One region of the Gordonia sp. NPDC062954 genome, then DNA from elsewhere that is predicted to be linked to it. Evidence: predicted binding sites of a transcription regulator. Region 1 holds the regulator's gene; each other region holds the start of a gene.
What was found. The regulator LexA, encoded in region 1, represses DNA repair genes until DNA is damaged. The targets are predictions, from matches to a motif close to CGAACANNTGTTCG.

Region 1 (10,328 bases):
GATGCGTTCGCGCACGGCGCGAACGTCGAGATCGTGACCGCCCCCGGCACCCCCGACGGCCAGGGCCGGCTACCGGCGTCGATGCGGGTGTTCGAACGCGGTGTCGGGGAGACTCGGAGCTGCGGGACCGGTCTGGTGGCTGCCGGTGCCGCAGTGCTGGCACACCAGGGTGAGTCGGCGGGCACGCTGTGCATCACCGTGCCGGGAGGTCGGGTCGAGGTGGGTATCCGGGCGGACGGTTCCCATCTCCGTGGCCCGTCGATGCTGGTCGCCGAAGGCCACCTGCGGCCGGGATGGGATCGGCCCGCGAGCTGACCGCGGCACCACGTCCGGCCACCGCGCGGAAAACGGGATGCGTCCCGCACGTCGAGCGTGACATCATGGATGTCACCCATGACAGAATCAGCAATCACACCACCACCTCATCCGGCCAACCGAGATCTGGCCGACTCCGATCTGGCCGACCTGCCCGACGCATCCGATGACGGCACCACCGGGCGCGACATCTTGGCGGGGTTGTCCCGACCGACCACCGGTGAGCTCCAGCTCGAGGAACGCGCGTCTCTGCAGCGTGTCGCCGGTCTTTCCACCGAACTCACCGACGTCACCGAGGTCGAGTACCGCCAACTGCGCCTCGAGCGGGTGGTCTTGGTAGGCGTCTGGACCGAGGGCACCGCCGCCCAGGCCCGGGCCAGCATGACCGAACTCGCCGCGCTGGCCGAGACCGCGGGCTCGCAGGTACTCGACGCGTTGATCCAGCGACGTTCGCGGCCCGACTCGGCCACCTACATCGGTTCGGGAAAGGCCGACGAACTGCGCGCGGCCGTCTTGGAGACGGGTGCGGACACGGTGATCTGCGATGGTGAACTCACCCCGGCACAGCTGACCGCCCTGGAGAAGGTGGTCAAGGTCAAAGTCATCGACCGTACCGCGCTGATCCTCGACATTTTCGCGCAGCACGCGACTTCGCGGGAAGGCAAGGCCCAGGTGTCGCTGGCACAGATGGAATACATGCTCCCGCGACTGCGTGGTTGGGGTGAGTCGATGTCGCGGCAGGCCGGCGGTCGTGCCGGCAGCAACGGTGGTGTCGGTCTGCGTGGACCGGGTGAGACGAAGATCGAGACCGACCGCAGGCGGATTCGCGAACGGATGGCCAAGTTGCGCCGCGAGATCCGCGCGATGAAGAAGTCCCGCACGGTGATGCGTGCGGCCCGCGAGCGCAACGAGATTCCGCGGCTCACCGTGGCCGGCTACACCAACGCGGGTAAGTCCAGCCTGGTCAATGCGATGACCGGCTCGGGTGTCCTGGTGCAGGATGCGCTGTTCGCCACCCTGGATCCGACCACCCGCCGCGCCACACTCGATGATGGTCGAGCAGTGGTGTTCACCGACACCGTCGGGTTCGTCCGACATCTGCCCACACAGCTGGTCGAGGCGTTCCGGTCGACTCTGGAAGAAGTGGTGGACGCTGATCTGCTGCTCCACGTCGTCGACGGTGCCGACCCGTTCCCGGTCGAGCAGATCTCCGCGGTGCGCCGCGTCATCAACGAGGTCGTCGCCGAGGAGGGTGCCACCGCGCCGCCCGAACTGTTGGTGGTCAACAAGATCGACGCAATCGATGCCACCCGGATGGCGGAGTTGCGGGGCGCGCTCGGCGACGCGGTGTTCGTGTCCGCGCGCACCGGCGAAGGTTTGCCGGAACTGTTCGAGCAGGTGCGCGAGTTCATCGGTCGGTCCGACGTGGAACTGACCATCGACGTGCCCTACACCCGTGGCGACCTCATCTCGCGTATCCACGAGGAGGGTGAGGTGCTGACCAGCGAGCACACCGCCGACGGCACCACCATGCGGGTCCGGGTCCCGGCCGCGTTCGCGGGCATCCTGGAGCCATTGCGGGCCTGACCGGACAGCAGACGGCCCCGCCGCAGGTCATGCGACGGGGCCGTGGTCGACGTTGCGGTCAGTCTGCGTCGAGATCCTTGGCGACAAGTGCGGCGATCGCGTCGAGGGTGCTCTGATCGTCGGCGGTCACCACCACCTCGGTACCCTTCTCCGCCCCCAGGGTCATGATCATCAGCGCCGAACCGGCATCCACCGGGTCACCGCCCTCGAGTGACAGAGTGACGGTGGCGCCGGTGTCGGCCACCGCCTCGGCGATGATCGTCGCGGGACGGGCGTGCAGGCCGACGGCCGAGCCGACGGTGACTGTGGTGCTGGGCATTGGTGATACTCCTTTGCTTGTGGGTTCAAATCTCGAGCCGGGTGCGTTGCAGTCGGGATCGTCGCGGTCGGGAATGTTGCGGTCGATGTCGACTGAGTCTGCCCGAACAGCGCTCAAGCGGGGACGGTTTGGACGTCTTCGAAGCGTCCGGCGTGTTGCCGGTTGGCATGCCACTGCTTGGCTGTGATGACGGCGAACGCGCTCAGGACGGTTCCGGCGGCCAGGGCGACGAGGAACAGAATCCAGTTGTTCATGGCGAAGAACACGAAGATACCGCCGTGCGGTGCGCGCAGTTCGACACCGAATGCCATCACCAGGCCGCCCGCGAGCGCTCCGCCGGCCATCATCGAGGGGATCACCCGGAACGGGTCGGTGGCGGCGAACGGGATGGCTCCCTCGGAGATGAACGAGGCGCCGAGCAGCCATGCGGCCTTGCCGTTCTCACGCTCGGGCTCGGTGAACAGCTGCGGACGCAGCACCGTGGCCAGTGCCATGGCCAGCGGCGGCACCATGCCGGCACACATCACCGCCGCCATGATCTGCAGCTGTGCGGGTCCGCCGATGGCCAGGCCGGTGGTGGCGAACAGATAGGCCGCCTTGTTGACGGGTCCACCGAGGTCGAAGCACATCATCAGGCCGAGGACCACGCCCAACACCACTGCGGAGCCTCCCGACATGCTGTTGAGTGCGTCGGTCATCTGGTCGGTCACCCAGGCCAGCGGCTTGCCGAGGAGCATGTAGAGCAGCACGCCGATCACCATGCTGCCCAGCAGTGGGATGATGACCACCGGTTGCAGTCCGCGTGCCCACTGCGGCAACGGGATCCGGGCGATCCACAAGCACACGACACCGGCGATGAGGCCGCCGACCAGTCCGCCGATGAAGCTCGCGCCCACGGCGACCGAGACCAGGCCGGCCACGAATCCCGGCGCGATGCCCGGTCGGTCGGCGATGGCGAACGAGATGTAGCCGGCCAACACCGGGACCAGCATGCCCATGGCCAGCGAGCCGACTGCGAAGAGTACGGCGCCGATGTACTGGCCGACTCCGCCGGCCGGGAGGTCCCAGAGACTGTTGTTCAGTGCGATGAAAGCGCCGTCGGACAGTGAGCCGGCTTCATCGAGGGTGCTGTTGGCGATCTCGTAACCGCCGAGGAAGGGCAGGAAGCCCAATGCGATGAGCAAGCCGCCGGCCGCGACGAACGGGATCATGTAGCTCACACCCGTCATCAGCGCCTGTCGGACCTGGCCGCCGAGACCGACGCCCGCAGTCCCGGATGCCTCCGTTTCGGCGCCGTCGTCGTCGGCGGCGCCGCTGACCACGGTCGCCGACGGATTCTTCGACGCGGCAACCGCTTCGGCGATCATCGCGTCGGGTTCGTTGATCGCGCGTTTGACGCCCGAGGCGACCACGGGTTTGCCGCGGAAACGATCCTTGCCCTTCACCCCGACATCGGTGGCGAAGATCACGGCGTCGGCATCGGCGATGACCTGGGGATCGAACGAGGTGGTCGCCGAGGAACCCTGGGTTTCCACGTGGAAGTCGACGTCGGCGCGTTCGGCCGCGTACTTGAGTGCGTCGGCGGCCATGTAGGTGTGGGCGATACCGGTGGGGCAGGCGGTGATCGCCACGACAGACGGCCGTCGGTCGGCGTCGCCGGCGTCTGGTGCCGTGGGCGTTGTCTCGGGGGTCGCCACCGTGGATGTCGCCGCCGGCGTCTGGGTGGGCTGCGGGTTGATGGCCTCGTCGACGAGTTGTACGACGCGCTCGTCGCTGTCGGCCGCCCGCAGCGAGTCGACGAACTCCGGACGCACCAGCGACCGGGCCAGCGAGCTGAGCAGCTTCATGTGCTCGGAGGCGCCGCCTTCGGGTGCGGCGATGAGGAACACCAGGTCGGCGGGACCGTCCGGGGCGCCGAAGTCGACCTTTCGCGACAGGCGCGCCATCGCGAGGGAGGCTGCGGTGACCGACGCGGCGCGCGCGTGCGGGATCGCGATTCCGCCGGGCAGTCCGGTGGCGGACTTGGCCTCGCGATCGAGCGCGCCGCGGGCCAGCACGGTGGCGTCGGTGGTGCGGCCGGCCGAGGCCAGCCGATCGGCGAGGTAACCGATCACGGCCGCCGGGTCGTCGCCGGCGTCCACGTCGAGGCTCACCGTCTGTGGGGTGATGATCTGTTCTGACATGGGTTTTCCTTCGTGCGGGTGCTTGTCGGAAGGTGGATTTGCTTCGGTGTCAACGCAAGGGGATCGTCAACCTGCACTGGCGGCCCCGGTGAGGTCGGTGACGGAGACGTTGTCCGGATCGATCTGATCGGGATAGGGCGGTTGAGTGCCGGCCAGAGCGGTGGCCGCAGAGCCGTACGCCACGGCCATCCGGAGCCGTTCGGGTTCTTCGGCACCACTGCATTCGGCGATGAGATAACCGGTGAGGGCAGCGTCGCCGGCGCCGACGGTGCTGCGCGGCACGATGGGCGGTGGGGTCGCGAACCATGCGCCTGTCGAGGTGACCAACAGGGCGCCGGCGGCGCCGAGAGTGGCGAGGATCGCCGCCCCGGTGCGGTGCGCCAGCACGGTGGCGGCGGCGATCAGGGGAGCGTGGTCGCCACGCGCAGATGCCGTCGACAACTCCGCCGGGTCGACACCGGTGGCCTCGGCGAGCTCTTCCTCATTGGGCTTGAGGAGATCGACCGGCCCGGTGACCGCCGCGGCGAGCGGAGCGCCGGAGGTGTCCACCGCCACCCGGCAACCCGTATCGGCAAGTGCGTCGACGACCGTGCGGTACCAGTTGTGCGGCAGCCCCGGCGGCAGCGAGCCGCACAACGCCACCCAGCGGGCATCGTTGGCATTGGCGAGGACCAGCTCGGTCAGTTCGGCGGCCGACGCGTCGTCGAGCACGAAACCGGGTGCGTTGACCTTCGTGGTGGTGCCGTCGGGGTCGACGATGGTGACGTTGGACCGGACCTCACCGTCGATCGCGAGTGTCAGGTAGGGCAACGCGACCGAGTCGAGCGCCGCGAGCAGCGGGTCACCGGCGCGCGCCGGGAGCAGTGCCCGCGTTCCGATACCCGCAGCGGATGCCACCCGGGCGACGTTGACGCCCTTGCCGCCCGGTTCGGTGCGGACGTTGCTCGCACGCTGGACCGCGCCATGGCTCAACGGCGCGGTCAGTTCCAGCGTCCGGTCCAGACTCGGATTTGCTGTCACGGTCACGATCGCCGGCGAACGGCCGGGGTCGACCCGGCCGGCGGCCGAAGCCGGGTGGGGGTCTGTCATGGATTCCCTCTCCGTGGTGTGGTCGGTGATCACGCGATCACCGTCTCGATGCCGTGGTCGGCGAGTGCCCCCGCGAAGTCGGGGTCGATACCGGTGTCGGTGATCAGTACGTCGATGTCGGCGAGCGCGGCGAAGGACGTGAGATCTTCATGGCCCGCCTTCGACGAGTCCGCCAGAACGACGACGCGGTGGGCGGAACGGACGATCGCCGACTTGATCGCTGCCTCGTCCGGATCCGGGGTGGACAGACCGTGGGCGATGCTGATGCCGTTGGTGCCGACGAAGGCCGTGGTGATGCGCAGCCGTTCGAGTGCGGCGACGGTGTCGGCGCCGACCATCGCCTGGGTGAGTCCGCGGACTCGGCCGCCGAGCACATGCAGGGTCTCGGCGCCCTGTGCGGCCAGGGCGCCGGCGATGGGAATGCTGTGGGTCATCAACGTCAGTCGGCGGTCACGGGGGAGTGCGAGGGCGGCCTGGTAGGTGGTGGTGCCGGCGTCGATGAACACCGACCCGCCGTCGGGTGGGAGGAAGCGCGACGCGGCCGCACCGATCGCGAGCTTCTGGTCGGTGTGCGACATCAGGCGTTCGTCGATGCCCTGTTCGCCGACGACCGGCGTCGCGCCGGGACGTACGGCGCCACCATGGACGCGCTGGAGGTGTCCGTTGCGTTCCAGCACAGCGAGATCGCGGCGGACGGTCTCGCTCGTCACGTCGAACAACGAGGCCAAAGCGGTGACCGAGGCGCGGCCGTTGACCCGTACCTGGTTGGCGATCGCCTGCTGACGTTCTTCCGCGTACACGATGTCCTCGTCTGTTGATTTGATTGGCTTTGGATGTGGGTATATCTGTGTTTACGCCTGTTTATGTTGACAAGTCAAGGTTTTCTTGTAACTTGGATCACAACGGTGACCAGTGGATCGTGGCGGCACACCGTGGCCCAGCCCGTCGGACAAGTGAGGATCTCGGTGGAGCACACACACGTACTGAACGGAACGCCGGTCGTCGGCGGACACGCCTACGGGCCCGCGATCTGGCCGGGTGAGCGTCCGGTGTATGACCCGGCCGTCGCCGCCCCAGTCCTCGAGGACGAACGCGACGTGGAGATCAAGCGGTTCACCGACGCGGCGGCCGCGGTCGCGGGGAGGCTGCGGGAGCGGGCATCACACGCCTCGGGTGCCGCGGCGGAGGTGTTGTCGGCGACGGCGGGTCTCGCCGAGGACCGCGGGTGGACCGGCGCGGCCTCGAAACTCATCACGACAGGGACGCCAGCGCCGGCGGCAGCGGTCGCCGCGACCGACCAGTTCGCGGAGATGTTCACCAAGCTCGGCGGCCTCATGGCCGAGCGCGTCACGGATCTCAACGATGTCCGGGACCGCGTGGTCGCCGAACTACTGGGAGTCCCCGAACCCGGGGTTCCGGAACCCGCCGAACCGTCTGTGCTGTTGGCCGACGATCTTGCTCCGGCCGACACGGCGGGACTGGACCCGACAAAGGTCACCGCGCTGGTCACACGGCTGGGCGGCCCGACCAGTCACACCGCGATCATCGCGCGACAACTCGGGATTCCGTGTGTGGTGGCGGTATCCGGCCTCGGTGAGGTGGCCGCCGGGACGACGGTGCTGGTCGACGGTACCGCGGGCACCCTGGAGGTCGAGCCGGATCCCGACGACGCCGCCGCGCGCGTGGCCGAGAGCCGGCGGATGGCGGAATTGGTGGCGGCCTGGGCCGGACCGGGAGTGACCGCCGACGGGCGACCGATCGCGGTCCTCGCCAATGTCGCCGATGGCACGTCGGCCCGGTCGGCGACCTCCCACCCGGTAGAGGGTGTCGGCCTGTTCCGTACGGAGTTGGCGTTTCTCGACCGCGCGGACGAGCCCTCGGTGGAGGAGCAGACGCGGCTCTATCGCGAGGTGCTCGACGCCTTCGAGGGGCGCAAGGTGGTGATCCGGACCCTCGATGCGGGCTCCGACAAGCCGCTGAAGTTCGTCACGCAGATCGAGGAGACCAATCCGGCACTCGGCGTGCGTGGCAACCGGATCGTCGATGCTCATCCGGGCATCCGGGCGGCCCAGCTCGACGCGATCGCGGCAGCCGCCGACGGACATCAACCGACGCCGTGGGTGATGGCGCCGATGATCGCCTCGGCGACCGAGGCCGCGGAGTTCGCCGGGGAGGTACGCCGACGCGGACTGATCGCCGGTGTGATGATCGAGGTGCCGGCGGCAGCGATCCTCGCCGAATCGATCCTGGCGGAGGTCGACTTCGTGTCGATCGGAACCAACGACCTGACCCAGTACACGATGGCCGCCGACCGGATGTCGGCGGAGCTCGCCGCTCTCACCGATCCCTGGCAGCCCGCGGTGCTCACCCTTATCGCCGGCGTGGCGCGTGCCGGTCAGGCCGCCGACAAACCCGTCGGGGTCTGCGGCGAGGCGGCAGCCGATCCGTTGCTCGCGTGTGTGCTGGTCGGACTCGGGGTCACGTCCCTGTCGACTGCGCCCGCGGCCTCGGCCGCGGTCGGCGCCAGGCTTGCGGAGGTGACCGTCGAGCAATGTCGTGCGGCCGCCGAGGCTGCCCTGGCGACGGCCGAACCCGCCGCGGCGCGTGCTGCTGCGACTGCGGTGCTGGCCGGCGCAGTGGTCGGCTGAGCGGCCGGCCCGCTCGGGTTCAGACCCGGCGCATCACGGTGACGACCTTGCCGAGAATGGCGGCGTCATCGCCCGAGATCGGGTCGAACAGATCGTTGTGCGGCATCAGCCAGACGTGGCCGTCCTTGCGCTTGAAGGTCTTGACCGTGGCCTCGCCGTCGATCATCGCTGCCACGATGTCGCCGTTGTCGGCGACACTCTGCTGGCGTACGACCACCCAGTCGCCGTCGCATATCGCCGCGTCGATCATCGACTCGCCGACCACGCGGAGCAGGAACAGTGAGCCCTCACCGACGAGTTCGCGGGGCAGCGGGAACACGTCCTCGACGGCTTCCTCGGCGAGAATGGGTCCACCCGCGGCGATCCGGCCGAGGACCGGTACGAACGTCGGGGTGGGCAACTGCGCGCCATCGCCCGATGCGGCCGTACCGCCCGGTGGGATGTGCTGGTCGCCGTCTTGGATGTTGACCGCGCGTGGGCGGTTGTGGTCGCGCTTGAGTAGACCTTTGCGTTCCAGGGTCCGCAGCTGGTGGGCCACCGACGACGTCGAGGTGAGGCCGACGGCATCGCCGATCTCCCGGATGCTCGGCGGATATCCGCGCTCGCGGACCGAGGCGCGGATGTACTCGAGGACGCCTCGCTGACGAGGGGTCAGGCTAGCCTCGACGACTTCCGGATCGGCGACCGCGCTATCCGATGCCTCCGTATCGGCTCCGGTCGGCGCCTGCGCCTCGGGTTTCGGCTTGCTGCTGATCCCGCGGGACGCGCCGCGCCGCCCGCCGGCTTTGTCGCTCATCGGTCGAGTCCTTCCTGTCGCCGAAACCGGCAGTGGCCGATTACGGGTTGCCGGTCTGGATCGAAAAACTGCTGGTCTGTTCGGGGAGACTGCTCGGCTGGTTCGGAGCTGCTGTTCAGGGCCCATCCACGCACGTCACCATGTCGCCGACAGTAGCCGAACATTTTGACATGTTCAAACATGTGTTCGACGTGTGTCGAGACATTGTCGGACCCACGTGCTACAAATCGAACATGCGTTCTCTCGAACACATGAGCGACGTGCGTTCGAGAGGCGCCCGAGGTTCGATCCGACTCGTTCCCAGGAGGACACGATGAGCACAGCGACCCTTCATCGGCAGACGCAGTACGCACCGGCTGCGTCCCCGATGCACCCGGCATCCGGGCGCCCTGCAGACGTCCCGACGCGCGACAGAGTCCCGGCCGGGCATGTCTCCCGACCGCGGCGGCGGGGGCGATATGACTCCACTGGGCCCACGAGGCGTCGACCGGGCGGGTCCGGTGCCCCCGCGGCACGGGTGTCGGGGACGAGTTGTGCGTCGCCGGGAGTCGACCGTAGGTTCGTGCGTCGACGCGCGACGGTCGCAGCCGTGGTGCTCGGTGGGGCGCTCGCGGTGCTGGTGTGGGCGGTCGCCATCGTCGGCTCCAACTATGCCGCGTCGGTGCAACCGAGCCCTACCGGGACCGAGGTGGTCCACGTGCGGCAGGGTGATTCGTTGAGCTCCATCGCCGATCGCATCGCGCCGGATGTGCCACGCCAGGCCGTCATCGAGCAGATCGTCGAACGCAACAAACTCGCCGGCTCCGGCCTGCGGGTGGGGCAGGCTTTGATCGCACCCGCATACAGCTGAGGGCCTGACGGTATCCTCGATGGCACAGGGTCCGGCCGGGAACCGGCACGGCGTGACGGGTGACCGGTACGCCGGTGTGTCCAGAGACGTGCGTGAGGACGACATGCGCTGCCCGTTTTGCAAGAACGAAGACACCAAGGTCATCGACTCGCGTGTCGCCGACGAGGGGCAGGCGATCCGACGGCGCCGTTCGTGTGCGGAGTGCGGTCGCCGATTCTCCACCGTCGAGAGTGCCGTGCTGTCGGTCGCCAAACGCAACGGGGTCACCGAGCCGTTCAGTCGGGAGAAGGTGATGCGCGGGGTTCGTCGGGCCTGCCAGGGCCGAGACGTCGCCGAGGACGCGCTCGCCAAGTTGGCCCAGCAGGTCGAGGATGCGGTCCGCGCATCGGGATCGGCCGAGATTCCCAGCAATGAGGTGGGGTTGGCGATCCTCGGTCCGCTGCGTGATCTCGACGAGGTGGCCTATCTGCGCTTCGCCTCGGTCTACCGGTCATTCGACTCGCTGGAGGACTTTCAGCGAGAGATCGACGACCTGCAGGGC
Region 2 (10,328 bases), on a different contig from region 1:
GTGTCCCACGCGACCCCGAGTCCCTCGGCGACACGGGCGACGGTGAGGTGTGCGACCACGATCCCTTCCAGCGCCCACCGCAGCCCGGTGCGCGAGAGCTTCGCGCGTGGCTCCGCCGCGGCGCTGGTGTCTTGGCGCCACACGTGTCCGCAGTCGGCACAGCGGTAGCGGCGCACTACAACTTCCAGCACGGTCGGTCGCCAGCCCAGCGGCTCGTGGGCCAACCGCCGGATCACGGCGTCACGAGCAGCGCCTTCGCTGCCGCACCGTCGGCACCACTGATCTGGTTCCACCACGCGGCACGCGAGGACCGCACGATCCGGTTCAAGTCGTTGTCCGGTCACGCTCAGACCGAGGCCGTCGAGTCGAGCGAAGGCGGTCAGGTCAGGGCGGCCGAAGCCGGCCGGCGGGGTAGCGTCGGACACGTCGAGGTCTTTCGGATGGATGGCTTCGACGCCGCCGCAAGCTCCGGTGAAACGGTCGGTACTGGTCGGTCGTCGTCGGTCACCACCGGATGGCGGCGTCCCCCACGCTCGGCGTTTGCGCAGGTCAGCGGATCGTTCGCCCAGTGGGCGCATCAAGCGATAGACGCAAAGCCGACGTGATTAGGTCGTCGGTTCGATTCCGACAGGCGGATCCGGCGAACAGCCCCTGACCTGCGGAAACGCAGGGCAGGGGCGGTTCGGTTCTGGTGGTCGCGCGATGCACTGGCCTCACGGCTCTGCCCGACACCGACGTCGCTCTCCTCTGCGACGGACCCCTCGCCGGCTGAGCGCTCGCGGCCGGCATCCTGTCCGTGTGCCGATAGGCCTCGCACCGCTCGGCAACGCAGCGTGGCGTTGCGTTGCGTCGCGACCTGGCGACGGCTCGGCGGGGCGCGGTCGTCTCGTGCGTTGGCGGACTACGGGAGCTTGGACGCGAGGACGTCGGCCGCCAGGATCTCGGGTGCTGCGCCGAGGAGGTGTTGGTTGGCCATCAGGGCTGCGACGATGGCGCCGTTGGCGTGGGCGTCGCGAGCGGCCTCGTCGGGGAATGCATCGAAGATCCAGAAGGTGTCGGCGTGGGTCCTGACCGCGAACCAGACAATCGTTCCTACTTCTTCGTTGGCGAGCGCGACAGCGCCGGCGAGCAGATCGGCGAGCGCGTCGTGCTGTCCATCGGCCGCGACGATCTTGGCGACGAAGGCATACGGAAGTGATGCGGGTGTGGACATGAGGGGTTCTCCTAAGTGTCGAGGTCTCTTGGTGAAGCGAGTTCAGCGTATGACGAGCGAGGGCATGTGAGAAGTGGCGTATACGGCAGTATTGCTATTGTTTACGCCATGCGTATCGGACTGATCGCGATCGACGGCTGCTTCGGTTCGGCTGTCGCGTCGGTCATCGACATCGTGCGGGTGGCCGACGGAGCCCGCGGCGATGTCGACCCGCGGATCGACCCGATCGAACTCGCCATCCTCGGACCGAAACGGAGAGTGACCACGACGGCATCGATGACCCTGTCGGTGGACCACCCGCTGTCGGAGTCCGCAGAGTTCGACGTGGTCGTCGTCCCTGCGCTTGGAACCCTCACGGCCGCCGCTACCAACGACGCCCTCCAGAGCCGAGATGCTCGTTCGGTCATCGCCTCGCTCGGGCGCCTCGACGACGCGACCACCCGGATCGCCGCGGCGTGCACCGGCGTGTTCGCTGTCGCCGAGACCGGACGGATGCATCATCGGCGGGCGACGACCAGCTGGTTCCTGGGGCCGGAGTTCCTGAAGCGCTATCCGACCGTCGCCCTCGATCTCGACACCATGGTCGTGGTCGACGGGAACCTCGTCACCGCCGGCGCCGCGTTCGCCCACATCGACCTCGCGCTCTCACTCGTGCGATCGATCAGCCCCGACCTGGCCCAACATGTCGCCAAGCTCCTCATCATCGACGAGCGTCCGTCGCAGGCGGCCTTCGTCGCCTACGAACATCTCCGGCACGAGGACCCGATCGTCGTCGAGTTCGAACGCTTCGTGCGCGCCCGCCTGGACGAACCGTTCAACGTCGCCTTCGTCGCGCAGTCGCTCGGCACCAGCCGGCGCACCCTCGAACGACGAGTCCGTGCGGCGCTCAACCTCACTCCGCTCGGCTTCGTCCAACGGCTTCGCATCGAACGAGCTCGGCACCTCTCAGCAACCACGGACCTCACCTCCGCCGAGATCGCGCTACGGGTCGGCTACGCGAACGCCGAGACTCTGCGCTCCCTCCTGCGTAGGGAGCGACGCCGTTCCTGACCTATCGCCATGCCTGTAGCCGGTGTCCTAGTGCTCGACTGGAACCACCTCTCAGCACGTCGCGTCGACGCTCCTGCGTCGCCCCTGGACGACCCACTCGACACGCCCGCAGCACAGGCCATGTGACGTGTCCCGGCTTCCCGGACGGTCGGGGTTGGGTGGCTGTGATGTCGCTGCGTTCTCGTCGAGGGGGTCAGCAGACTCGATCAGGGTCGATTGGGATGAGACGCGAAGGCGGTCAGGTCAGGGCGGCCGAAGCCGGCCGGCGGGGTAGCGTCGGTCACGTCGAGGTCTTTCGGATGGATGGCGTAGGAACCTCCATCGTCGGGAGACCTCGACGTCCACCTGCGGACCGACGCGCCCGGCCGACCTACACCCTCATCTGGGAAGAGCCGCCAAACCTACAGCAGCACACCGGGGTTGAGCAGACCGTGCGGGTCGAGAGCTTTTTTGATGGTGGCGGTCAGTTCCATCACGTCGTCGCCGACCTGATTCGGCAACCACGCCTTCTTCAGCCGACCCACTCCGTGTTCGCCGGTGATGGTGCCGCCCAACGAGATCGCGAGATCCATGATCTCTCCGAAGGCTGCCTGCGCGCGGGCGGCCTCGTCGGAGTCGGTTGGGTCGAACACAATGAGCGGATGTGTGTTGCCGTCACCGGCGTGTGCGATCACCGAGATCATCACGTCGCGTGCCGCCGCGATTCCCGCGACCCCGTCGATGAGCGCGGGCAGTTGTGGCAGCGGTACCCCGACATCCTCCAGCAACAGCGATCCCAGCTTCTCGACCGCCGGGATCGCGGCACGACGAGCGGCGGTGAACGCCTCCCCTTCCTGCGCGTCATCGGTCGCGAAAACCTCGCTGGCGCCGTGCTGTTCGAAGGCGCGCTGGATGATCTCCACCTCGGCCGCGCCGGCGGGTCCGGGCGCGTCGGATTGGGCCACAAGGAGCGCACCCGCCTCGCGATCCAACCCCATCCGCAACATGTCCTCGACAGCGTTGATCGACACCGCATCCATGAATTCGAGCATCGCCGGACGAATCTGCGAGGTGATCGCGAGGACAGCCTCACTGGCCTGGTGCACCGACCCGAAACTGCCGACCACCGTGCACGCCGGCGCCTGCGGAGGGAGCAGTCGCAGCGTCACCTCGGTGACGATGCCGAGCAACCCCTCGCTGCCGACGAAGAGTTTGGTCAGGGGCAGCCCGGCTGAGTCCTTGAGCTGTTTGCCGCCCAGTCGTACCGCCCGCCCGTCGGCCAGCACCACCTCGAGTCCGAGAACATAGTCGGTGGTGACGCCGTATTTCACGCAGCAGAGCCCGCCGGCGTTGGTGGCGACGTTGCCGCCGATCGAGCAGATCTCGAACGATGACGGGTCGGGTGGATACCAGAGACCGTGGGCCGCCGCGGCCGCTTTGACCTCGGCGTTGAACAGTCCCGGCTGCACCACTGCAGTACGCGTGGCGGTGTCGATGACGAGATCGCGCATCTTCTCGGTGGACAACATGATCGCGCCGTCGACCGCTGTCGACCCACCGGACAGGCTGGTGCCGGCTCCCCGTGTGACCAAGGGAATGCGGTGGTGTACACACCATCGAACCGTGGTCTGCACCTCGGCGGTGGTCGTCGGACGGACCAAGGCCAGCGGAGTGCCGGCGGCGGGATCCTGCGCCCGATCCTGCCGATAGGCCTCCAGAATGTCGGGGTCGGTGACCACCATGCCTTGTGGGAGGTCGGCGGCCAGCGACTCAGGACTCACGACGTCGGTCATGACCTCACTGTAGGACGCCGTCGGCCCGTCGCCGGTGTTCTCTCATACCGAGACCTCCCAGCAACCGCACAGCTGAACTCCCGACGACGGGCAGGTCCGGTTTGTACGTTGTGTCCATGCAGCGCCACGATGAGACACACGAACACGACCGAGGTCTCCGCTACGACCTGCGTTCGCTGAGCCGCCGCCGAGCGCTGATGCTGTTGGCCACCGGCGCGGTCGCCACCACCGCCGCCGCCTGCGGCACCGACACCTCAGGGTCCGGTTCTGCGGCATCCGGCACAGCCGGGGCATCGTCCACCGACGCGGCCGGCGCCACGGGTACGGCCGACGGCTGCGTGGCGGCCGCGCCAGGGGAGACAGCCGGCCCGTACCCCGGCGACGGCAGTAACGGACCGAACGTGCTGATCGCGTCGGGAATCGTGCGCAGCGACATCCGGTCGAGTTTCGGCGATTCGTCGGGCACCGCCGAGGGTGTGCCGGCCACCCTGACCATCACCCTGCAGGACTTGGTCGACGACTGTTCGCCGGGCGAGGGTATGGCCGTTTACGTGTGGCATTGCGATCGCGAAGGCAACTACTCCCTCTACAGCGACGCCGCTGCCGACGAGAACTACCTGCGCGGCGTGCAGGTCGCCGACCCCGATGGCGTCGTTCGGTTCACCACGATCTTCCCGGCCTGCTACGCGGGCCGGTGGCCGCACATCCACTTCGAGGTCTTCGACTCCCTCGAACAGGCCGTCGCCGGCTCGGATGCCCGACTGACCTCGCAGATCGCGCTGCCCGAAGACGCCTGCACCGAGGTGTTCGATTACGACAGCGGCTACGCCCGGAGCATCTCCAACATGTCGAATGTGACGCTGGCTTCCGACAATGTGTTCGGCGACGGATGGGACGCCGAACTCGCGACCGTTACCGGGTCCCCCACCGACGGCATGGACATCTCGATCACCATCGGCGTGGCGGCAAAGGAAGACAATCAGCAGAGTATGGGTGCGCCTCCGTCGGGTGGGCCGGGCGGTCCGGGTATGCCACCAGGTGGGTCGGGCGGGCCTGCGCCACGGCAACAGGGGTGATTCAGCCGGCGGGTCGTCGGGCGTCCGAATGACGTCGATGGCCACCGCCGCACCGCCAAAAGCCCAGCAGAACGCAGGTTTACCCGCGCGGACCGAGTAGCTCTACTCATGTGCCACGGAGCGTCGCCGACGACTCTTGAGCCATGAACCAGACCCCGGTGAACCAGACCACCGCCCACTTGCTGACCAGGATCTCCGGCGAGTTCGCAGACATGTCTCGGCAGATGCACCGCATGTCCGACGACTTCGCCGAGCTGCGAGCCGTCCTCGTCGAACCGACGACACAGACAGCGTCGCAGCCGTCGCCGACGATGGAGTCCCCGCCGCCGGGTCGGCAGGTGCCGCCGATGACCGGTCCGATAGTGCCGACACCGCCGATGATCATGGTGGACGCGACGTCCACGCCCGCAGGAGCGCCGGCGACGTGGATGCCGGCGCCGCCGATACCCGGCCAGGCCATGCCCAACCCAGCTGCACACAACCAGGCCGCACCCAACCCAGCGGCACCAAACCCCAGGCGCAACCCGGCGATGGCCACTCGGGCGATGCCGCCGAACCCCACCCACCTGCCCGCCGGCTACTCGCCGCCGCCTCCCGCTGCACCACCACCGTGGCCGCCGAGCCCGCAGCGGTCGACCCGTCCGGCACTGACCGACCGCATCGCGACGGCCTTCCGCAAGGGCACGGTGGCGAGTGTGCTGGCGGCCGCCGGCGTGGGTGTCACCCTCATCGGCATCGTGCTGCTGCTGGTGCTGGCCGCCCAGGCCGGCATCCTGCGGCCGGAGGTTCGGGTGGCCGGCGGCGCCGTCTTCGCGATAGCGCTGGTGGTGGCGTCGACGTGGTGGCATCGTCGGCCCGCCGGACACACCGGCGCCGTGGCGCTCGCCGCGACCGGCGTGGCGGCCGGCTATCTGGATGTGCTGGCGGCCACTCGGTTCTATGAGTGGCTGAGCGTGCCGGCCGCGCTGAGCGCGGCAGCTGTGATCGCCGGAGCCGGGCTGGCGCTCAGTCGCATGTGGAACAGCCAAGCCCTCGGAGTACTGGTGGTTGTCCCGGTGGCCGTGCTGGCCCCGGCTCTGACCCAGGGCGTCGACATCGTGCTCGTGTCGTTCATGCTCGTGCTGGCAGCAGCGTCCGGTTGGGTTCAACTCGGACGTGACTGGACCTGGCTGTACCTCGTCCGGATGGCGGCGCCGACGTTGCCGTTGGTGTTGATCGCCGTCCTCGCAGGCGTGGGGGTCGGACCCGACACGACGATGTGGACCTACGCCCTGGCTGCTGGGCTCACCGTGGTGATCGGTCTGGGCAGCGCCCTCGTCGCGCTCCCGAGTTCGTCGCAGCCGGCGCTGCTCGCGGCCATCACCGCAGCCACGTCCGCGCCGGTCCTGTTGTCTGGCGCCCTGGTCGACGACCTGTCCGCGGCCTCGCTGATCGCCACCTGCGCCGCAGCGCTACTCCTGCTGGTGGTCAGTGGCCCGCGGATGCCGGGTGTCACCACGGCAGTCCGCGAGATCTGGTCGATGACGGTGGCGCTGCAGACGCTGGTCGCGGTCGCCACGGCGTTCAACGGCGGCATCGACGTCGCGGTGATCCTCGGGTTCGGCACGGTCGTCGCGATGACCGCGCGGCGCAGTACGTCGATGGCACGCATCATGCGCGGCATCGCCACCACTTTCGTGACGATCGGGGGCATCGGCACCCTCGCGACGGCGCCGCCCGCCGACCTCGCCGTCGCCCGCGTCATCGATCCGGCGATCGCGGCAACGACGCTGGTTCAGTGTGTGCTCTTGGTCGGTGCCGTGTGGGCCCTCGCCGGCATGTGGATCAGGGCGAGCCGAACCCGGCAACGGAGCGACCGGTCGGCCGAACAGCTGTGGGGACTGACGCTCGGAGTGGTGGCGTTGTACGCAGTCACCGAATTCGCCGTCACGACCGGGGTACTGGTCGCGGGAACCGAGGAGGGCTTCTTCGCCGGACATCTGATGGCCACCATCACGTGGATGATCGCCGGCGGCGCAACGCTCGCCCACGCCAGCCGGTTGCCGTCGGCGGCCCGCACCCCGCTGCTGGCCGGCGGCCTGGCCGTGGTCGCCGCGGCGCTCGCGAAGTTGTTCCTGTTCGACCTCGCCACCCTCGACGGCATGTTCCGCGTGCTGGCGTTCATCGTCACCGGACTGCTGCTACTGGCCATGGGTGCGTGGTTCGCGCGGAGTCTGTCCGACGATGCCGACACATCAATTCCGCATCCGGGCCCCGCGACGAGCTCGCCGGGGCAGAATAGGTCGACGTGACCGACGACGCCACCGAGCCCGATGGAAGGCGACGGTGCAGGTCGTGACCACTTCGAGCCGCCGCGCCGATCGGACCGGGCCCGACTACGCTGACGTTGTGTACGGGGCGGGCGACGAGGTGGCGGGATACGTCATCGACAGCTTTCTGGGCAGCGGCAGTAGCGCCGAGGTCTACCGGGCTCGCCACATCGGCGAGCCCGGATCGGTCGCGCTCAAGGTGCTACACACCCGGCCCAGCGACCGGCAACGCGTGCGGGAGCGTTTCGAGCGAGAGTTCACCATTGCGTCGTTCCTCGACCACCCGAATATCGTCGACATGTACGCCCGTGGTGAGATCGACCCCACCGAGGAGTCGGACGAGACCCGGACGCGCGCAACGATTCTGTGGATGGCGATGGAGTACATCGATGGTCGGCCGGCGAACGACCTGGTCGGACCACATCCCACCGAAGACGACGTCGAGACCATTGTCGCGATCGCAACCCAGATCGGAGCTGCACTCGACTACGCGCACGCGGCGGAGGTGCTGCATCGGGACGTGAAACCCGCCAACATCATGGTCGCAACGGGGTCCGAACGACCGCGGGCGGTGCTCACCGACTTCGGTATCGCACAGTTGCTCGACGACGCCCGCCCACTCGCCCGCAACGGCCGCGTCCAAGGTTCTATCGCCTATGCGGCACCGGAACTGCTGACCGCCCAACGACTCTCCGCCGCCACGGACCAATACGCCTTTGCCGCAGGGCTGTTCGAACTGTTCACCGGCGAACCCCCGTTTCCCCGCGCGACCGCGTTCGCGATCACCTATGCCCATCTGCATGATCCGGTGCCGCGGTTGACCAAGGCGCAACCCTGGCTGCCATCGTCATTGAATTCGGTGTTCGCGAAGGCCCTGGCGAAGAATCCCGCCGACCGCTACGAGACATGTGCCGAGTTCACCGACATCATTCGCCGTGCGTTGCAGGATGTTCCGGTTCCCACACCATCTCGCCGACGGTGGTGGCCATGGGCGCGTCAACCCGCCGGCTGAGCCGCGGTTCACGCTTGCGCCCTCGCCGGTGAAGCGGTGACAAGCGAGTTTGCGAACAGGCCCCGTCGCCGGTTGAGTAGCGGCGTGCTGCCCCTGTCACCGGTTGAGTAGCGACGTGCGAGCTTGCGAGCCCGCCGCGTATCGAAACCACCCCACCCGCACAAAAATCTTCTGCACTATTTTCAAGAATTTCCTTGACGTCGAACTGGTGTTCGACCATAGTGGAGTCATGGGAGCTTCGGGGGATCTCACCACCATCACTGATTCTGTTCGTGACCTGCACTTGGGCGACGATATGTCGGGGCGTGCAGCGTTCGATGCGATGACCGCTCTGGTCACATTGCGCAATCTGATCGACCATCACGCCGCGACGGTGGTCGGCCATCTGGACCGACTCGGTGTGGCCCGCGACCACGGCCGCAAACTCAGCGAGTTGTTGATCGTGATGGGGTTGGCCCCGGCGGTCGCGTCCCGTCTGATCCGTATCGCCGCCGCCCGTGAGCAGCTGCCGACCCTGGCCGCGCACGCCGCTGATGGGGCGATCTCCGCCGAGCATGTCGACGCGGTGGGTAAAGGGGTCGATCATGTCGGGAAAAGATCGGCGGAACCGATCGACGATGTGGCGCGTCTAAACATCGTGACCGAACTTCTCGCCCAATTCTTTTCCGGCGCCACCCCCGCCGACATCGGCAAACGTGCCCGTCGTCTGGGTAACCAGGCCGCTGAGGACACCGGTGGGCTACCCGCCTCCGAAGACCGTAACGTCAATGCGCTCACCCACGATGTCGATGGTGACGGACGGCTGCAGGTGCGCGCCGACCTCAACACCGAGGTCGGCGAAAAATTCTCGGCGGCGATGGAAGAGTTGGCGGCACCGCGTCCCGAACCCGACGGGTCGCCTGATGCCCGCGGCCCGGAGCGCCGCCACGCCGACGCGTTGGAGGCATTACTCGATATCGCTGCCCGTAGTGGTGATGTGGCGTCCGCGCCGCGTCACCAGCTGCTGGTGTCGGTGCCCGCTGATACTCCTGATTTGGCCGAGTTGCCGTTCATGGGGTCGATCACTGAAGCCATGTTGCGCACGTTGACGTGCGACACCACCGCGACGGTCGCGATCGTCGACGGTGAGGCGGTGCCGATGGAGATGAGTAAAGACAAACGCCTGTTCCCAGCCCATCTCCGTAAGGCGTTGCACAAACGCGACGAGTGTTGCATCAAATGCGGCGTGGCGGCCTCCCGCTGCCAAGGCCACCATATTGTCCATTGGGCTGATGGTGGAATCACGGTGTTGGACAACGGCTGTCTGCTGTGCCCGTCGTGTCATGCCGACATCCACCACAACGGGTGGGAGGTGATCATGGGCCACGACCGACATCCCTGGCTCATCCCACCCGTCACCGTCGACCCGACACGTCGGCCGATACCGGCCTACAACCGGCGCACGATGAACCTCGACAACCTACCCGCCGCCGCCTGAGCCACGCTGACTGGCGAGTAGGTCACGCAGCCACGTCTTCCCACGCACCCGACCCCGGTCGGGACCGCAACCGTCCCTTGACAACTCCATAGAGTTAACCCTCCGGCACCACAGTGGTGTCGCGTACCCGACGGCCACATCGGTTGCACAGCAACCCTTGTGGTGCGCGGTACGCGACCCCACACGCCGGCCAGGACATTCGCTCAGCCGGGTGTCTCGATCTTATAGACGCGTAAAGCATTGTCTCGGAATACTTTACTCAGTGCGTAGTCGCCGCCGAGCGGCGCGATCAGATCGACCAGTGCGCCGACGATCATGTCGAACGATACGTTGGGCTTGTCGATGGGGAAATTGGAGCCGAACATCACGCGGTCGGCACCGAAATGGGTGAACACATGGTCGACCAGCGGGCCGACCAT
Region 3 (10,328 bases), on a different contig from region 1:
TCCGCAATTCCGGCGATTCCAGTCCGCCGGAGATGAACGCCGAGTTGGCCGAGGCGTCGGCGATCGACAGTGAACTGTAGAGCACCTGGGAGGCCTCGGCGAGCGGCTCGGTGCGATCGATCATCAGCCGGAGTGTCTGGGTGCGGTCTTCCAGCGTCGTGGAGGCGTACAGACCGGTGGCCACACACGAGATCGCGAGCACCACAAGGATCAGGATGAGCTTTCCCGGACTGGTGACCGAGTAGTGGCGCAGCGTCGTCAGAGGGGACTGTGCCCGCTGACGCGTCGAGGTGACGAGGTTGCGGCGGTCGGAGAGCACCTGTCGGATCGGAGGCGCCGTGGGACTGGGCCGGATGGTCCGGCCCGCACGCGTGAGCGCGGTCCTCATGGGCGAGACGTCGCCGGTCACGTCAGGTTCCTTCCGAACTCTCCATTTTTCCGGCGTCACTTTCCGATCGTGCCGGTCGTGCCGGCGTCGGGTTCACGGTCTCCACCTTGTCTGTCGCCGCGTGTGGTCCATATGTTTCGTCTCTCGGCAAGAGGCGAAACGCGATGTCCGGCGTTGCGTCGAAAGCTCGGGGACACGGTTCGGGCATCTGCCTCAACCCTAGTCCTCGGGTGCGGGCCCGGCTCGTCGTGCGGTGCCGTGTCCCCGCACTTCTCGGATTGCGTGCGGCTCGGATCGTCAGGGGAGTCGACCAGCGGCGGATCGGGTCGGCGGAGTGAATTCCACGTTCGCACTCTGGCCAGTACCGGCCGCCTCACATACGGTGGACGACGTCCGGGCCGCATGGTTGGAGTGTTGGGGCGACGACGAGCAGCAGGAGGCAGAGTGCGCGGAGACGGCGACGGTTGGGTGGTCGATCCGGACGGTTCGCGCTACTGGGGCCGCAATGGTGCGGCGGGACTGTTGCTGCGTGCGCCGCTGCCCGACGGGTCTACCGGGATCCTGCTTCAGCACCGGGCGGTGTGGTCGCATCAGGGAGGTACCTGGGGTTTGCCCGGCGGTGCCCGCGACTCTCATGAGAGTGCGATTGACACGGCGATCCGAGAGGCCGACGAGGAAGCCGGTATCGGGGACAGCGCGCTGCGGGTGGTTGCCGCGATCGTCACCCACCAGGCGCCCAGCGGGTGGACGTACACCACGGTGATCGCAGAGGTTGATCAGCCGGTGGACACTGTGGCGAACTTCGAGTCCGCGGAGCTGCGCTGGGTGCGGGAAGACGACATCTCCGAGCTGCCGTTGCATCCGGGTTTCGAGAATGCTTGGCCGATGCTGCAGGAACGCATCAACGCTCTCGATCCGCGGAGCTGAGAATCGCCGCCCAGCTCTGGAATCGCCGCCCAGCTCTGGAATCGCCGCCCAGCTCTGGAATCGGGCCCAGTTGTGGGATCGGACCAGGGCCGGTCACCGCGTCGGCCGTAGCCGGTTGGCCCCGGCGATGAGTGCGCGGACGTTGGCCTCGTCGGCGGTCTGTCCGGTGCCGTACGCCCAGCATCGGCGGTCGTCGTGTTCGCACAGCAGGAATGTGGTCACGGTCCCGGCGCACTCACGCTGATGGAGTCCGACGATCTGGACCGGCGCCCCGATGTCGTGCAACATCGACGTCATCGCCCCGATCGGGCCGGCCGCGGTCGCCTGCAACGACATGATGTCGTCGGCGTGGGCGATGGTGGCCTGGCAGGTGACCAGGTCTTCTCGGTCCCGTCGGGTCGACCAGGTGCCCAGCCGGATTGCCCCGGTCGGGGCGAACTCGGCGAGGAAGCCTTCCCAGCTCAGGCCGGTCGCCTCTTCGCGCATACCGCGTGGCAGCGACTGACCGAACCGAGCCGCGAACGGGTCGGTGCGTGAATGTGTTGTGCGTTGGATGGTGTGCATGGAATTCGCCTGTTCGGTCGAGGAGAGACCGACGGGCAGATGCGCAACGACCCCGCAGCGGGGGGTCGGTCAGATTCAGACCCCGCTGCGGCGGGTTACGAGCGCGTTCTGCATGCACAACATGATGGCGACCACGATAGACCGCACCACTGCAACGCGGCAACCGAGTTGTCGACGCAACGGCCTACAGCGCAGCGCGCAACTGCGTGGCGGCCGTGCGTGGCTCGTCGGCGGCGGTGATCGCGCGGACCACCACCGCCCGGCGTGCTCCGGCATCGGTCACCGCAGTGAGCCGGTCGGCGTCGATACCGCCGATGGCGAACCACGGCTTCTCGGCCGCGACCGCCGCTGCCTGACGGACGAGGTCGAGGCCGGGGGCGGACCGGCCGGGTTTGGTCGGCGTGGGCCAGCACGGTCCGACGCAGAAGTAGTCGACGTCGTCATCGTCGACCGCGTCGCGTAACTGTGCTGCGTCGTGGGTGGAGATGCCGATCGCGATGTCGGCGCCGGCAATGTGGCGGGCCAGCTTGGCGGGCAGGTCGCCCTGTCCGACGTGCAGGACATCGGCGCGTGACAGTGCGGCGATGTCGGCGCGGTCGTTGACCGCGAGCATCGCGCCGTGCTGGTGGGCGATGGCGCGCATACGTGCCAGGATCTCGAGTTCCTCTCGGGCCTCGAGGGTGCCGAACTGCGCTTCGCCGGGCGAACCCTTGTCCCGTAACTGGACGATGTCGACACCGCCGGCGACTGCAGCGGACACGAAGTCGACGAGGTCTCCGCGTTCCCGGCGGGCGTCGGTGCACAGGTAGAGGCGGGCGTCGGCGAGCCGCGCGGTCCGCGCGCTTCGGGTGTCGGTCACGGTGGCCACGCTAGCCGTGGGAGTCGAGACGACTGCGGCCCCGGGTCGCCACCGCCGTGCCAACGCCCAGAACGACGGCGGTAGCCTGGGGTGGAACGACACGGGAGCCTGGGGTGCGCCGGGCTGAGAGTGCGGATCGATCCTCCGCTGACCGTTTGACCTGATCCGGGTAATGCCGGCGAAGGAAGGATGATCTGACGTGATTGCTGACAATTCCGGCTCCGCCACCGGCCTGCTGGCGGTGATCGGTGGCGGTGTCATCGGCTTGACCTGTGCGTTGGCCGCTGCCGACGCCGGTTGGCGGGTTCGGGTGTTTGACGCCGGCGCCGAGCATCGGGCGGCATGGGTGGCGGCGGGCATGCTCGGGTCCCTGGGTGAAGGGCATCCCGGGGAGGACGAGCTGCTGGCATTGTCCACCGAGTCGGTGCGCCGCTGGCCGCAGTTGCTGTCCCGTCTGGGCGGCCACAGCGTTCTGGCAGCCGCCGACTCGCTGTTCGTCGCAGCGTCCTCCGCCGACGCCGAACATCTCGATACTCTCGCCGACTTCGTCTGGGCCCGCCGACCGCGCGCCCAGGACGACCTGCGCCGGGTGGGCCCGACTGAGATACGGCGACTCGAATCGGCCGTGAGCTCCCGGCTGCACAGCGGCTATCTGGCCATCGGTGAGGGCGCGGTGGACAACCGTCGATTGCTCGCCGCGTTGCGGGAGGCGCTTCTGGCGGCCGGTGGTGAGGTGGTCGAGCGGCGGATCAGTGATCTCGCCGAGCTGGCCGACGCCGATGACATCCTCGTCGCCGCGGGATTGGGAACGTCCGCGTTGGTGCCGGAGGTGTCGTTGCATGCGGCCAAGGGAGAGATCCTCCGGCTCCGTCGGACCACGTGGTCGGTGCCACCGCCAACGCACGTGGTGCGAGCGCGGATGCACGGTCGGGCGGTGTATCTGGTCCCGCGGCAGGACGGCGTCGTTGTCGGCGCCACTCAGTACGAACCGTTCGACGAGACGGCCTTTGCCCCCGATGTCGGCGGCGTGACGGACCTGCTGTCCGACGCCGTCGACCTCATGCCCGGTCTGCGTACCTACGAGCTGGCCGAGGCCGGTGCCGGCATGCGTCCGTGTTCGGTCGACGGGCTCCCCATCATCCGTCGCATCGATGAGCGGGTGCTGGTTGCCACCGGCCACGGCCGCAACGGAATCCTGTTGGCGCCCTATACGGCTCATGTGGTCCTCGACGTACTCCGCGGCGCTGCAGGCCGGCGCACTGTCGGGGCCACGAACGCGAGCGACGCCATCAACCAAGGAGTGAACAGATGATGACGGTCACCGTCAACGGAGAGGACATGACCCTGCGGCCCGATGCCTCGGTGGCGGAACTGCTGAGGAGTATGGGTCTGCCGGACCGAGGTATCGCCGTCGCAGTCGACGGCGTGGTTGTTCCCCGGGGGAGCTGGAGCACGGCCCTGCATGCGGGTGCCGGTATCGAAATCGTCACCGCGGTGCAGGGTGGGTAGCGCGATGCGGAATGATCCGACCACGGATACGAACGCCGAATCCGCGCTATACGGGAACGCGAAGGCCGCTGACTGTCTGCGGATCGCGGACCGCGAGTTCGCTTCTCGGCTCATCATGGGCACCGGTGGGATCTCCAACCTGGCCGTTCTCGAGCGGGCCCTGGTGGCGTCGGGCACCGAGTTGACCACCGTGGCCTTGCGGCGTGTGAGTCCGGACTCGCGTACCGGGATGATCGAGTTGCTGCGTCGCCTCGACATCGCGATCCTGCCCAACACCGCTGGCTGCCATACGACGGCCGAAGCAGTGTTGACCGCACAGCTCGCCCGTGAGGCCGTCGAGACCCATTGGGTGAAACTCGAAGTGGTGTCCGATGAACGTACCCTGCTACCCGACCCGATCGAACTGGTCGACGCGGCGCGGGCCTTGGTCGACGATGGCTTCGCCGTGTTGGCCTACACCAACGACGATCCGGTTCTTGCCGGGCGGCTGCAGGATCTCGGTGTCGCAGCCGTGATGCCACTCGGGTCACCGATCGGTACCGGATTGGGTATCGCGAATCCGCACAACATCGAGATGATCGTCGCCGATGCACAGGTGCCGGTGGTCCTCGACGCGGGTATCGGCACTGCGAGCGACGCCGCTCTCGCCATGGAAATCGGTTGCGATGCAGTCCTGCTCGCCTCCGCGGTCACGCGCGCCGATGACCCGGAGCGAATGGCCACGGCGATGAGGCACGCGGTGATCGCCGGGCGTCATGCCGCCGGCGCCGGCCGTATCCCGAAGCGCTTCTGGGCTCGGGCGTCCTCGCCGCAACGCGCCTGAAAAATACGTCGCGATGTGACGATCATGGCGAAATACGTTGGCGTGGAGCCGCTTTAGATAAGCGGCGGGCTCGCAGGCTCGCTCGCCGCTACTCAATCAGCGGGTTGGGCAAGCTGCGGTTGGGCGGTGGGCCCGCATGCTCGCGGACAGGTGCCGAGCGAGTAGGCGGTCGCCCGGCGTACGGTGTCGCGTATCGCGCACCACAAGGGTTGTTGTGCAACCGATGTGGCCGTCGGGTACGCGACACCGTTGCGGCGCCGTTGGTTCACGCTATGGAGTTCTCAAGGGACGGTTGCGGTCCCGACCGGGGTCGGGTGCGTGGGAAGACTTGGCTGCGTGACCTACTCGCCGGTCAGCGTGGCTCAGGCGGCGGCGGGTAGGTTGTCGAGGTTCATCGTGCGTCGGTTGTAGGCCGGTATCGGCCGACGTGTCGGGTCAACAGCGGCGGGTGGGATGAGCCAGGGATGTCGGTCGTGACCCATGATCACCTCCCACCCGTTGTGGTGGATGTCGGCATGACACGACGGGCACAGCAAACATCCGTTGTCCAACACCGTGATTCCACCATCAGCCCAATGCACGAGGTGATGGCCTTGGCAGCGGGAGGCCGCCACACCGCATTTGATGCAACACTCGTCGCGTTTGTGCAACGCCTTACGGAGATGGGCTGGGAACAGGCGTTTGTCTTTACTCATCTCCATCGGCACCGCCTCACCGTCGACGATCGCGACCGTCGCGGTGGTGTCGCACGTCAACGTGCGCAGCATGGCTTCAGTGATCGACCCCAGGAACGGCAACTCGGCCAAATCAGGAGTATCAGCGGGCACCGACACCAGCAGTCGGTGACGCGGCGCGGACGCCACATCACCACTACGGGCAGCGATATCGAGTAATGCCTCCAACGCGTCGGCGTGGCGGCGCTCCGGGCCGCGGGCATCAGGCGACCCGTCGGGTTCGGGACGCGGTGCCGCCAACTCTTCCATCGCAGCCGAGAATTTTTCGCCGACCTCGGTGTTGAGGTCGGCGCGCACCTGCAGCCGTCCGTCACCATCGACATCGTGGGTGAGCGCATTGAGGTTACGGTCTTCGGAGGCGGGTAGCCCACCGGTGTCCTCAGCGGCCTGGTTACCCAGACGACGGGAACGTTTGCCGATGTCGGCGGGGGTGGCGCCGGAAAAGAATCGGGCGAGAAGTTCGGCCACGATGTTTAGACGCGCCACATCGTCGAGCGGTTCCGCCGATCTTTTCCCGACATGATCGACCCCTTTACCCACCGCGTCGACATGCTCGGCGGAGATCGCCCCATCAGCGGCATGCGCGGCCAGGGTCGGCAGTTTCTCGCGTGCGGCGGCGATCCGGATCAGACGGGTCGCCACCGCCGGCGCGAGCCCCATCACGATCAACAACTCACTGAGTTTGCGGCCGTGATCGCGGGCCACACCCAGTCGATCCAGATGGCCGACCACCGTCGCAGCGTGATGGTCGATCAGATTACGCAGCACGACCAGAGCGGTCATCGCATCGAACGCGGCACGCCCCGACATATCGTCGCCCAAGTGCAGGTCACGAACAGAATCAGTGATGGTGGTGAGATCCCCCGAAGCTCCCATGACTCCACTATGGTCGAACACCAGTTCGACGTCAAGGAGTTTCTTAAAGATAGTGCAGAAGATTTTTGAGCGGGTGGGGTGGTTTCGATACGCGGCGGGCTCGCAGGCTCGCACGCCGCTACTCAACCAGCGGCATGGGCTCGCTCGTCGCTACTCGACATGCGACAGGGAGTGTTGCTGCGGGGCGGGGGTTTCGATACGCGGCAGGCTCGCTCGCCGCTACTCAACAAACGACGGGGGGCGGCGGTGCATGGGCAGCACGCCGCTACTCAACCAGTGGCGGGGGCGGCGGTGCATGGGTCGGCACGCCGCTGATCAACCAACGGGCTGGGGTGCGTTGTCCACCAGTTCGTGGGTGACGCCGTAGGCGGCGCGCATGCGAGTCATCTCGGCGTCTCGGACGCGGTAGCCCCGTTGCGAGATGCGTTGTGGACCACCGCCGATGCGCATTCGGATGTGACCGAATCCTGCCATCACGGGCGCGCCCGCGCGGATGACGTGCTTGAGTCGAGTGTCGGGGATCTGTAACGCATCGGCGTCGGAATCCCCCAGGAACACCCGCTGGAGCGCATGGACCAATCGGGTGGCCGCCGCGCGTCGGGCGGTGGTGGGGCCCGGCAGCGTATTGGCGATCTCTGGGATCAGGTAATCGTCGGTGAGTGCGACCACGAACTCGCGGTCGTGGTCGTCAGGTCCGGGCGAGGTGAGTCGGTAGAGTTCCTCGATCCGGATGTGATCGGACTCGTCGGCCGGATTCAGCTCTGGCTCCATGCCGATCACGTGTCCGACGTAGCGCCATAGGTGATAGACGGCATCGAGGTCGTCGTCGCTGAGCCGAACCCCGAGGCTGTGCATGGCCTCAAGCGCGATGTGGCCGAACTCGGCCATCGTGAACGCCATGTACGGCTGCGGGATCGGCACACCCCACGCCGGCTCGTCCCATTTCCCGGACCGGTACAGGCCGCGACGCACGTGCGCATGGATCATCCGAACCCGGACGGTGTAGGCGAAACCGCCGCCTTCACGACGCATCCCGCCCGGCGTCAGGATCTGACGCATCCACTCGCCGACCTCGACCGACCGGACGGCGGGCATCGACGCGTACCGGCCGGTCTGCACCAACGGCTTGCCTGCGATGCTGTTGCCGGCTCCGCGCAGCAACGACGCTGCGGCCAGTACCACCCCCAGCGCCGCGGTGTGCCGGATCAGTGCGTCGGCAGCGCGGTCGAGCCGGGTGTGATCGACCCAATCGGGCTCGTCGTCCAGGAATTCGAAGAGGTTCCGCAGCGAATCGGGGGCATCGTCGAGGGCGTCGATCCCGTGCTCGAGCGCAGTGCGCACCGCGTCGGTCGTCGACGATCCGGCGAAGTTGTCGTTCGCCACGGCGTCCGCGAGTGCATCGCCTTGCCACATCGCCGACACCCACCGTTCGCCCGCCGCGCCGTAGCGTGCGACGGCGAGGTCGGCGTTCACCAGTTCTCCGGGCGGGTGCAGTTCCACGGCTTCAGTGAAACACGAGGAATCCTCACTTACTATTCACTTTCATGGCCGGTGCCGCGCGACGCTCTCCACCGAGATCCCGACGTGCCCGTCCGCAGCAGAATCGCAGCGTTGAGATGCGCAGACGACTTCTCTCTGGCGCGGTGGAGCTTTTGGTCAGGCGGCCGGGCATCCGTCCCACCACGCAGCAACTCGCCGACCATGCTCACGTCAGTATCGGCACGGTCTACCGCTACTTCGCCGACATCGATGCACTCATCGAGGAGTTGCGTGCGGCCGCGATCCACGACATCACCACGTCGTTGGCCACCGGCGTTGGCCGCGCGATGGACGCGGAACCCATGACCGCGATGGTGACCATCGTCGAGACGTTGACCGCCGCGTTCGAGAAGCACGACCCGGTCCTGCGCGTGTCGTACTCGACCACCGAGGCGGAGTTCGGCGACGCATGGGCAGAGGTCGAAGAACCTCTGGTCCCGCTGGCCCGCATCCTCCCCGCCCGACTGCGACCGGACCTCGAGCCGCATGAACTCGACGATCTGGTGTTCCTCACCATGGGCGCAACCGCCAATCTGTGTCTGCGCATCGCGCTGTTGCGGCCCGACGGGGCCGACCGCGACGAGTTGGTCGCCACCGCGGCCCGGATGTTGCTCGCCGCGGTGCTGCCGCCGGACGCGCCGCCCCGACCAGTCACACGGTGACCGGCCACATCTGTGTCCGCGCCACACATGCCGCGCGGCGATCGGCCATCGACATCCGACGCGGATCGGCCAGGTATGCGTCGGACCCGGCCCGGTCGTCGAACTCGATGACCTGGGTCTCCAACGGATGTGACGGATCGTCGTCGGTGCGGCGGGCCCGCACCAGCACACGACCGCCGTGCGCAGACACCAGCCGCAGCACGTCGTCCTCATAGGCGTGGAGCGCGTCGTCGCAGCCATCGACGGACCACAGCAGGACGACCAACGTGACCGGCACGCCATCACGCTACGCCCGCAAACGCCACCAGATGTCTAAGGTCGAGAGCGTGCTCACAGTCGAGAACTTGACGAAGGTCTTCGGGCCGGTGCGTGCCGTCGACGACCTCACCTTCGAGGTTCGCCCCGGCCTGGTGACCGGTTTCCTGGGACCCAACGGGGCAGGCAAATCCACGACGATGCGGATGATGCTCGGTCTCGACCGCCCCACCGCCGGAACCGCGACCGTAGACGGCCGGCCCTATCGGGAGCTCGACGCCCCGCTGCGCCAGGTCGGCGCACTGCTCGACGCGAGCTGGATTCATCCCAACCGCAGCGCGCGTTCGCATCTGCGCTGGATGGCCGCGTCCAACGGCATCCCGCGGCGGCGGGTGGACGAGGTCCTCGACATGGTGGGCCTCGCGTCGGTGGCCGGCAAACGCGCCGGTGGGTTCTCGCTGGGTATGAAGCAACGCCTCGGCCTGGCGGGAGCGATGCTCGGCGACCCGCACACCCTGCTGTTCGACGAACCGGTCAACGGTCTCGATCCCGAGGGCATCGTCTGGATCCGCGGGTTCATGCGCAATCTGGCCGCACAGGGTCGCACCGTGCTGGTGTCGAGCCACCTACTCACCGAGATGTCCCTGACCGCCGACCACCTTGTGGTGATCGGACAGGGCAAATTGATCGCGGACTGTTCGGTCGCCGAGTTCACCAGCCGGGCATCGAGCAGTGTGCGGGTGCGCAGCCCACAGCTCGACGCCCTGCACCGGGTGTTGGCCGAGGCCGGATTGCGGGTCACCCCCGCCGTGGCTTCCGATGGCCGTCCGGTGCTCGACATCGCCGACGTGGTCACCGATCAGGTCGGCGACATCGCCGCGCATGCCGGAATCGTGCTGCACGAACTCACCGGAGCCACCGCGTCACTCGAAGAGGTGTTCATGACGATGACCGCCGGTGCGGTCCAATATCAGGGTGGCGGGCCGGCCGGCACCGCCGCGCAGGGAGGACCGCGATGATCACGGCGATGGATGCCGAGCGCATCAAACTCACCTCCACGCGCTCGCCCTACTGGTGTGTGGCGATCGTCGCGGTGCTGACCATCGGATTGGCTTTGGTGACCGGGGCCACCACCAGCGGTCCGCTCGCGTCGACACCTGGTGAGGCGGCGTGGACGGCCCTCATCGGCCTC

Region 2: ACIGKQ_RS08175 (DUF222 domain-containing protein) is a predicted target of LexA. The motif match lies at 8,634-8,647, and genes of this name have one in related genera.
Region 3: ACIGKQ_RS16195 (DUF222 domain-containing protein) is a predicted target of LexA. The motif match lies at 6,695-6,708, and genes of this name have one in related genera.

Annotation. Positions count from the first base shown of each region.
Region 1 is NZ_JBITWL010000003.1:208,029-218,356, forward strand. It holds gene dapF (diaminopimelate epimerase) at 1-315, shown strand, start outside; gene hflX (GTPase HflX) at 394-1,902, shown strand; gene ACIGKQ_RS05110 (HPr family phosphocarrier protein) at 1,961-2,221, opposite strand; gene ACIGKQ_RS05115 (fructose-specific PTS transporter subunit EIIC) at 2,335-4,404, opposite strand; gene ACIGKQ_RS05120 (1-phosphofructokinase family hexose kinase) at 4,471-5,493, opposite strand; gene ACIGKQ_RS05125 (DeoR/GlpR family DNA-binding transcription regulator) at 5,523-6,293, opposite strand; gene ACIGKQ_RS05130 (phosphoenolpyruvate--protein phosphotransferase) at 6,459-8,141, shown strand; gene lexA (transcriptional repressor LexA) at 8,161-8,937, opposite strand; gene ACIGKQ_RS05140 (LysM peptidoglycan-binding domain-containing protein) at 9,500-9,787, shown strand; gene nrdR (transcriptional regulator NrdR) at 9,891-10,328, shown strand, end outside.
Region 2 is NZ_JBITWL010000006.1:17,930-28,257, reverse strand. It holds partial or broken gene ACIGKQ_RS08210 (ISL3-like element ISPfr2 family transposase) at 1-425, opposite strand, end outside; gene ACIGKQ_RS08205 (putative quinol monooxygenase) at 902-1,213, opposite strand; gene ACIGKQ_RS08200 (GlxA family transcriptional regulator) at 1,322-2,263, shown strand; gene ACIGKQ_RS08195 (FAD-linked oxidase C-terminal domain-containing protein) at 2,665-4,035, opposite strand; gene ACIGKQ_RS08190 (intradiol ring-cleavage dioxygenase) at 4,152-5,111, shown strand; gene ACIGKQ_RS08185 (DUF2339 domain-containing protein) at 5,255-7,402, shown strand; gene ACIGKQ_RS08180 (serine/threonine-protein kinase) at 7,500-8,432, shown strand; gene ACIGKQ_RS08175 (DUF222 domain-containing protein) at 8,662-9,909, shown strand; gene ACIGKQ_RS08170 (amidohydrolase) at 10,113-10,328, opposite strand, start outside.
Region 3 is NZ_JBITWL010000017.1:13,040-23,367, reverse strand. It holds gene ACIGKQ_RS16230 (hypothetical protein) at 1-409, opposite strand, end outside; gene ACIGKQ_RS16225 (NUDIX hydrolase) at 833-1,315, shown strand; gene ACIGKQ_RS16220 (hypothetical protein) at 1,409-1,879, opposite strand; gene thiE (thiamine phosphate synthase) at 2,064-2,747, opposite strand; TPP riboswitch at 2,830-2,942, shown strand; gene thiO (glycine oxidase ThiO) at 2,941-4,050, shown strand; gene thiS (sulfur carrier protein ThiS) at 4,050-4,247, shown strand; gene ACIGKQ_RS16200 (thiazole synthase) at 4,252-5,070, shown strand; gene ACIGKQ_RS16195 (DUF222 domain-containing protein) at 5,433-6,680, opposite strand; gene ACIGKQ_RS16190 (oxygenase MpaB family protein) at 6,996-8,180, opposite strand; gene ACIGKQ_RS16185 (TetR/AcrR family transcriptional regulator) at 8,297-8,881, shown strand; gene ACIGKQ_RS16180 (DUF1330 domain-containing protein) at 8,871-9,158, opposite strand; gene ACIGKQ_RS16175 (ABC transporter ATP-binding protein) at 9,208-10,155, shown strand; gene ACIGKQ_RS16170 (ABC transporter permease) at 10,152-10,328, shown strand, end outside.